Regions from separate parts of the Thalassotalea sediminis genome, predicted to be linked through region 1. Evidence: predicted binding sites of a transcription regulator. Region 1 holds the regulator's gene; each other region holds the start of a gene.
What was found. Region 1 encodes LexA, which represses DNA repair genes until DNA is damaged. Its sites were predicted from a motif close to TACTGTATNNNNATACAGTA; they were not measured.
Positions count from the first base shown of each region.

Region 2: the regulator LexA is predicted to act here: its motif matches at 1,000-1,019, upstream of imuA (translesion DNA synthesis-associated protein ImuA).
Region 3: the regulator LexA is predicted to act here: its motif matches at 947-966, upstream of QUE09_RS09460 (DNA polymerase II).
Region 4: the regulator LexA is predicted to act here: its motif matches at 1,104-1,123, upstream of QUE09_RS03545 (YebG family protein).

Region 1 covers NZ_AP027361.1:152,033-154,245, reverse strand. The annotation lists gene coxB (cytochrome c oxidase subunit II) at 1-137, opposite strand, end outside; gene lexA (transcriptional repressor LexA) at 702-1,325, opposite strand; gene QUE09_RS00675 (substrate-binding periplasmic protein) at 1,654-2,213, shown strand, end outside.
Region 2 covers NZ_AP027361.1:2,242,136-2,244,348, forward strand. The annotation lists gene QUE09_RS10310 (SOS response-associated peptidase family protein) at 155-925, opposite strand; gene imuA (translesion DNA synthesis-associated protein ImuA) at 1,026-1,706, shown strand; gene QUE09_RS10320 (Y-family DNA polymerase) at 1,708-2,213, shown strand, end outside.
Region 3 covers NZ_AP027361.1:2,057,308-2,059,520, forward strand. The annotation lists gene QUE09_RS09460 (DNA polymerase II) at 1-911, opposite strand, end outside; gene dinG (ATP-dependent DNA helicase DinG) at 1,020-2,213, shown strand, end outside.
Region 4 covers NZ_AP027361.1:783,169-785,381, forward strand. The annotation lists gene QUE09_RS03535 (isocitrate lyase) at 1-338, shown strand, start outside; gene QUE09_RS03540 (DUF3718 domain-containing protein) at 415-768, opposite strand; gene QUE09_RS03545 (YebG family protein) at 1,188-1,511, shown strand; gene QUE09_RS03550 (M48 family metallopeptidase) at 1,535-2,213, shown strand, end outside.

The DNA of each region.
Region 1 (2,213 bases):
GACCAGATCATCGCACCAAAAACCACAATACCTATTGCAGTACAAATGTATAAAGCAAACATATGTAGTCCATAGACTTCGTTGCTTATCTCGGTGACCCCTCGGGTCATATTTAACTTTGAATCAGCCCAAGCCATACCGGGAAATAGCACCCCAGACAACAGCCAACCTAGGTTACGTCTTTTCACTCGACATCTCCTTATACCCTTTCTAAGTCAAAAACATCGCATTTAAATATTACTTGATCCCAATGCGCGTGTTTTTGATGTGATTTTATTGTTATTTTACTGGCGATTTTTTAAACAGGTGAAAGCTCGCCTTATTATTAGAGTTGTTCACTTTCTGTTCTAGAATTACTTAATATTTGATCTGGGTCAATTTTTAATTTGAAAAAGGAATGGGTAAAAATACCAATAAATACAATCGAGTATAAACTCTAATGTACTGAAAGTCGCACCATGAAAGGCTTAGATGCACAGTATAAATTTTAAGCATTTACTCTAAAAAAGTTTGAAATGCATCGTTAACAGGGTGTTTGTTTTTTAAACAAAAATTTTTCTTTCTATTAGCTTTTAACAAGAGTTAGGGAAAGTAAAGATAGGGATATGGCGTTCAAAGGTGTTTTTTTAATCAAATAAAAGAAAAGCAGGTATTATTTCATTTTAAGCGTTAACGATACCTGCTCAATATTGCTGAAATAATTACATCCAATCAGCTGCTCTAATTACCCCTACAGCCAACCCTTCAATATTAAAATGTTGGTTAGCTAAATCAACTTTTATGGGTGAAAAATCTACGTTCTCAGCGTGCAAGTAAACAATATTGCCCTCACGTTTTAAGCGTTTTACGGTAACATCATCTTCTACGCGTGCGACAACAACTTGGCCATTTTGCACGTCCGTCGTTTGATGAACCGCAAGTAAATCACCATCATAAATACCGATATCTTTCATACTTTCACCATTTACGCGTAACAGGTAATCTGCAGCTGGGTGAAATAAATTTCCATCAATTTGATATCTTTCTTCCACATGCTCTTGCGCTAAAATAGGTTCACCGGCAGCAACTCTACCTATCAAGGGTAAGCCTTCTTCCACAATAAAGTTACTAGCTAATCGAATACCACGCGAAGTGCCCGGCAGCATTTCAATATAACCTTTCTTAGCAAGCGCTTTTAAATGCTCTTCTGCTGCATTGGCTGATTTAAAACCAAAAAACTCTGCAATTTCTGCTCTTGTTGGCGGCATCCCTGTTTCAGATATTTTTTCTTTGATCAGATCAAAGATCTGTTCTTGTCTAGTTGTTAATGGTTTAAACTCACTCACAATTTTTCCCTGTATATATGGACAGCTTCACTGTTAGTATATACAGCCTGTAAATAAACGCAACTACATCACTGCTACTTTCTTAGCATGTATTACAAATGAACTCTTCTCAATGTTCTATTCAACTTTATCAGGCAGAGGATTAAAGATTTGCGAAGGTGATAAGCAAGGTGTATTCGTATGCCTATTCAAATACCATTAAGATGATAAACGTTGCGGTTTATTTTGTATAATAAGCTAACAAATATGAAATATTCATTGGTAAGTTAAGTGTACATTCCTTTCATTACCACTATAGTTGAAAGTAAAGAACTGTTTAAGATTCCCTATGAAGTATTTAGCTATCACATTGCTGTTATGTTTCGCCTCTTCTGCCTATTGCACTGAAAAGCAGCTTATTTCAGCATTTACCTATCATAAGAAACCGCCGCTCATTATTAGTCAGGAGAAAGAGAGTGGCCTTTATTACGACTTTATTCGATACTTAAATAAACACAGTAAACACTATGTTTTCGAACTGATCTATGTGCCTAGAAAACGCATTGAGAGAATGCTTAATAGTAATAACTTTAACGGCATAATTATTGGTGTAAGCCCAATATGGTTTAATGACCAAAATGAACAGAAATACTTATGGACCTCTCGTATATTTACAGATAGAGATGAAGTTGTTTCTCTGAAAACAACAGCAATTGAATACACTAGTGCGTCTTCTTTAACCGGCTTAACATTTGGTGGTGTACGCGGCTTTTATTATCAAGGAATAAACCAAGCTGTCGAGTCAGGAACAATAAAACGTGTTGATACCACCATGGAAATAACACTTTTCGATATGCTATTAAACAGGCGCATTGACGTCGCAATAATTAGCAGAACCACCTTTGACTA
Region 2 (2,213 bases), 1.8 Mb from region 1:
TAGGCGCTCATATCGCATCTTACCCTTTTGGTTAACGTCGCATTCCCTGCATCTATTTTTCATAAAATAATGATATAACTTGTTATCGCAAGCAACATGAAAACAAAGCCAACAAGCAATTATATTTTACGAATATTACACATAAACATAAAAGCTAGTATGCATCGGCTTCAATAAAAATAGGATCTGCCACCGCTTTAAAGGTACTGGGTTTATCAATTTTTACTGCAGATAAATCTTGTCTAATCGCGGGTTTAAGTAAGTGTGTAAACGCTTGTACGTCTTGATAGTTAGGATCTAACCATGCATCAAGTGTTATTGTATCTTGCGGTAACATCAGTGGGCTTGCTTTTGTATGAATCCGTTTAAGTTTTTCGTGAGCGGGTAATGTAATAATACTGCAGCCAATAGTCACTTCCCCTGTTTCTTTACACACATACTCTTTATACAAACCACCAAATGCGATAGCACCATTAACCGCGGTCATATCATAATAATGTTGAGGTACTTTTCTACTTCCTTGTTGTATAAATTCTGTTTCACCGAAGCCTTTAGCAACAATAATACAACGAGACTGTCTAAATGGTTGATAACCGGCTGTTCTAGGTACATTCAACTTATCATAACGTGTATTAAAGCTAGTATATCTAGAAGGTTTAAAGCCATTGTTTGATGGTTCTAGTAACAGCCACCATAGCGCTTGTTTCATATAACGTTGTGCCTGTTGTTGAACAATAACTTGCACAGGGCTCGCCGCGCGTACAAAGCGCTTGGGTTGCACAGGAGATAAATTTAAATCAACACCTAATTGTTTTATCAACGCCAAAACAAACTGATCATCTGTAATATTTAATCGACCACACATTACGCCTCCAAAAGCAAGTAAGGATAAAAATACTAAGTAATTTTTTAATAATAAATTCAATTACTTTCATAAAGAAAAACGAATTGTCTTAAAATTTATCAAATTTGTGCTAGAAAATCGCCACCTTTCATTTATACTGTATATAAATACAGGTATTATTATGAATGAATTAATTGAATTACTCCAACATCAGCATTTGGTTTGGCAAGGTTCAATCAAAACGCCAGCACAAAAAAAACAATCAACAGGCTTTGAAGAATTGGATCAACACCTTGATGGTGGTTTCTTACAAGGTGTTACTGAAATAAGGAGCATGGAAGGCATTGGCGAACTGCGATTACTATTACCAACACTTAAATATGCAATTGAAGAACAACGATTAGTCGTGTTTATTGCCCCTCGTGGGTTAATTAGTCCGCAAATGTTGGTAACTCAAGGTTTTGATCTCCAGAACTTTTTACTCGTATATCCAGATAAACACCAAGACGCTTTGTGGACTGCAGAGCAATGCCTTCGTAGTGGCGTTTGTCATAGTGTAGTGATGTGGTTCGATAAATCATTAGCAATGCACCAAATAAAACGCTTACAAATTGCTAGCGAAGCTGGCAATAGTCATCAGTTTATTTTGCGTACCAACAAACAAGAATCTTTGTCATTACCCGTAGAGTTAAGTCTATCTTTAAAACCTCACCCTCAAGGTTTAATAGCTTGTATAAACAAGCGTAAAGGTGGCTGGCCTTCGGATAAGTTTATTATCAACATGGAAAAGTACTGGCCAATGCTAACGCTACAGCCATTACCAAATAATTTAGTACCATTTCCCAAGGTAAAGGTGAGTTAATATGACTTTATGGCTTTATCTTTATTTTCCTACACTACAGTTAGATGCAATGTACTTACACAAAGAAAAACCAGCTTTGCCATTAAGTATTATCGATGAGAATAAAAATGAAATTGTTCAGCTAAATTCATCAGCTCGTACAGAGGGGCTACAAGTGGGTATGGGTTTAGGCACCGCATCTTCACTGTGTAGTCGATTACACGTTAAATCCTACGATCAAACGTTAGAGAAGCGAACCTTAACACGTATCGCAAAATGGCTGTATTCAGTGACAGCAGATATTGCATTATGCCCACCAAAAGGCTTGCTCCTTCGAGTCAATAATATGTTGACCTTACATCAAAACTTAGACTGTTACTGGCAAACGCTATCTCAACACTTAAATCGACTCCCCTTTAATTATTGCTATGCCACTGGTTACTCACCGCACATGGCAAAAATCTTAGCAAAGCAGCAGATAAATCATATTACTGATGACAAAGCGTGGCTACTAAAACAAATAAAAAA
Region 3 (2,213 bases), 1.9 Mb from region 1:
ACGCGGCCATGAACATCAATAAACTGTTGCTCACTGGTTCGGTTTTTTCTCCATCGAGGTGAATGTCCATCTCGACCAATAGAAAAATCTATACGATATAAATCAAATCGCTGCTGTAATATTTGAAAATCAAAATTAATGACATTCCAGCCAATAACTATGTCAGGGTCATAATGATTAAACCAGTCTAGTAATGCTACCAGTAGAAGCTTTTCATTTTTACACCAGACAACATGCTGGTATATTTCATGGGCCTCATCATGTTGTAATTTCTTTGAATAACAACCGGTATCATTGCCTATCATAAAAACAGTATTAACAGTATTTTGCTGATCGGTCTTCAAATGCAGTCCAATTGAAAACAAGGCTCCGCTCAACGCACACTCAATATCTAACGATACAATGGAGAAATTGATAGGGAAACGTAACCTACCCTCAACAAGACTTCGGCTTCTAATTGCTACATAACTAGCAGGGACAGATAACTCATTGGGTGAGACGTGCCGGCAGACAAACTCTACATTAGCAGTTATAAAACGTTCCATAAGATATCGTTCATCAGGTCTAATATCATCTTCGTAACGTTTAATATGATGTTGTGATAATAATTCTCTTGCGCGATAAAAATGTTGCATCGAATCAAAATAAAAACCAGTAACCTGCTTTTGTAAAAACGTTTTTAACGCTAACGCTACGGTTTTACTCACGTTAACATTGCCAGTTTTTAGAATGGATAGCGCCTTATTAACCTGATCATTTTCGATAAAAAATAAAGCTTGCTCACCATAAACATTAACAAGGCATATCTTATCAACGGTTTTAACCCAATAAGACAGTACAATGCCATTTCGACTATCATAGGCATGCCTTGTTAAAATAAAGCCTTTAATCGTGTTGCTTAACTGCAGCAAATAAATTCCTTAAAACGTTATCAATCAGTTAATCGAACTGTTATTATATACAGCATTGTAAATTAAAACGACGTTAGAATAAACTGTCACAGGGAGTTAAAGCTTTCTATGCTTTCCGACAAAATAAAACAAGCAATTAGAACGGCTTATAAAGCCTTTGGTGAAAATTTAGAGAACTTTAATCCGAGAAAACAGCAAACTTTTTTAATTGCCGAAATCGCAAAAACCCTTGCGGGTGAATACAGCAAACACCGTAAACTTATTGCGATTGAAGCTGGAACAGGCACAGGTAAATCACTTGCATATTCGTTAGGTGCTATTCCTCTTGCTATCGCACGAGATAAAAAAGTTTGTATTTCAACTGCAACGGTAGCGTTACAAGAACAGTTAGTAGAAAAGGATCTCCCATTCTTAAAGTCACATAGTGGTATTGATTTTTCGTTCACCCTCGTAAAAGGACGCCAGCGATATGTTTGCCGTCAAAAGTTAGCCGCTGCGGTTAGCGCTCAAGACACACCTCAAGCAGGCTTTACCTTTGCTGAAAAGCCCTCTGAATTTGATTTAAAACTGCTCAAACATTTACATGAGGCATTAAAAGAAAACCGGTGGCAAGGAGATAGGGACTCGTGGACAGATCCTATCCCACAACATATTTGGCAGTTAATACAATCAGACAAATATAGTTGTTTACGCAATGTCGCTGAACACACGCATTGCCCATTCCATAAGGCGCGGGAAACAATGGACAACAGTAACGTATTGGTAATAAACCATAGTTTGCTGTTAGCCGACTTAGAAATGGGTGGGGGTAAAATATTACCAGAGCCAGAAGATACTTATTACATTATTGATGAAGCACATCATTTACCTAAAATCACGCGTGATCATTCAAGTGCTGCAATTGGTTTAAAGGGCGCAACAGAATGGCTAGAAAAATTAAAAGACTTATCTGCAAAAATGGCAAAATTAATCAAGTCACAAAGTGCCATATCTCCCTCATTAAAATTGGCCGATGACTGCACTGATTTATTAACCGACTTACAAAAAGTACTTACGTTTGTTGAAGCCAACAAGAGTCACTACTTTACCTCACAAAAACACACTAAATTTTCGTCAGCAAAAGACGCTACTATTTACCGCTTTGAGCACGGTGTACTGCCTAAGGCAATTAAACAACCTGCAGAAGATTTGGAAGAGCTAAGTAAAAAGTGCTTAAACAACGCTAATAAGCTTTACTTTCTGCTCATGGAAGCCGTGAAAGATGGTGAAGTAGCAAGTTATCTAGCTGAGCCTTTACTCTCT
Region 4 (2,213 bases), 630 kb from region 1:
AGCTAGCAATTGTTGCAGATGAAAAAATTAGAACATTCCAACAAGATGCGGCGCGAGAGGCTGGAATATTCCATCACTTAATTACATTGCCTACTTACCACACTGCGGCATTATCAACAGATAATTTAGCCAAGGAGTATTTTGGTGAACAAGGTATGTTGGGTTATGTATTAAATGTTCAGCGTCAAGAAATTCGCCAAGATATTGCGTGCGTAAAACATCAAAACATGGCTGGCTCTGATATGGGCGATGATCATAAAGAATACTTTGCTGGTGAAGCGGCACTAAAAGCTGGCGGTAAAGATAATACAATGAATCAGTTTGCCAATATTGCTTAATAGTAATTGTTAAGTAAACGATACGACAAATAAGTAAAAACGCCCGTTATTAGACGGGCGTTTTTGTCGTTAATGATCATTCTTCAAAAGTAACCCCCATTTTATTGACAGCCGCGATATCGACAATCGAAGTATTATTGTCTAAGTGCGTTTCTAATCTATTTGCAATTTTATAAGCGCCATGTTTACGCGCAAATTCGGTTACATTGCTACCATTACACACGAGTCCATTTGCGATAGTTTTTTGTTGTAAACGATAAAACTTTAGTGTTTTATGAAATTTAAATAAATTACCTTTCATTGTTGATTTACACACCGCAATTAAAGATTGTTCGACGTATTTATCGAGTGGTGTCGCTTTGGCATTCGCACTTAAAAGTAAAACAAAAGTTGTTGCAGTAATAGTGGTGATCATTGGTAATAATTTCATGACTTTCTCCATTAGGTCTAACGTAGATTCTAAATACTGGGTTACTGTTACTTAATAATGACTGCTTATAACGAAAAAAGATCGTTATAAAACGCCTCCTATGTAACGACTTATGAAGAAAGGTATAGCGGTAAAAAGTTTTTACTATCATGTTTTAAAAGAAGTTTTAACTTTTTCAAGTATTTTAAAATGACAAATTACACATGAACTTTTACATTCAGCCTTCTATTAGAAATATAATTTACATGCAATGTTAGTTATCGCACGATGAATAGCGAGAAAATTTCAGTGCTTTAACATTTTATGATTGCATTTTTTGATAAATAACGTATTGTTACTGTGTAAATATACAGTTTGGCTGTATTTGCCAATTAAGATTGGTATATCAATTAATGTTACCTGTTAGATAAGGGAAGCCAATGGCCGTTGAAAGTAGATTTGTTGTTATAAGACAAGGTGTGGAGGTTGAAACATTCATGGATAAAAAAGCCGCTGATGAATACGACAAAATGTTAGACATGGCGGACAACCTTTCCGAAATGTTAACTAAAGTACCTGTTGAATTAAGTGATGCTGATAAAGAAGAACTGAGTGTTTATTTAGCTAAACATAGAGAAGAGGTTCTTATTGCGTTGCAAGCCAAGAAACCGAAAGTAGCTAAAAAACCCGTTACCAAAAAAGAAAAAATGCCGGCAACTAAAGAAGATGAAAGCCAAGTGCAAGATTCAAGTAACGCTGCTTAACAGCTGTTAAGCACATAAACGCTGTGTTAAACCATTTAAATAAAAAACAAGGTAACTTTCAGTTATTACGATGTAATAAGCGAAAGCGTATTGCATTACAGGTAAAAGATAACCAAGTTATCGTAAAAGCGCCTTATGCTGTGCCAATAGCATATATTGAAAACCTTGTTTGGCAAAAACGTAATTGGATTGAAAAGGTACTTATTGAACAGCAGCAAGCCCAACACCTTCAAAATAAGCTGCATGATAATGGCCAGCTTTGGTTGTTTGGTGAACTAATACCGATTAGCGTGCAAGTTGGTGAAAAAGCTAATGTTAACTATGAACAACGCCGTCTTGTGATTACATTGTGTTTACCTAAAAATAATATATCGCCCGTTGATAATCTTACACGTATTAAAAAAGCAATAGAACAATGGCTTAAGCAGCAGGCAGAACTGATATTAAGCGAAAAAATAGCGGTATACAGTCAACAAATGAGCATGTATCCAAGTAGTCTCGCTATTAGGCAGTATAAAGCGCGATGGGGGAGTTGTGATAATACCGGGCAAATAAAGCTTAACTACCTACTCATGATGCTGCCTCATTGGGTTATCGATTATGTCGTTGTGCACGAACTTTGTCATCTCAAACATTTAAATCATAGTAGAGAGTTCTGGCAGTTAGTCGGTGAATATCAGCCCGACTATATGCTTGCAAAAA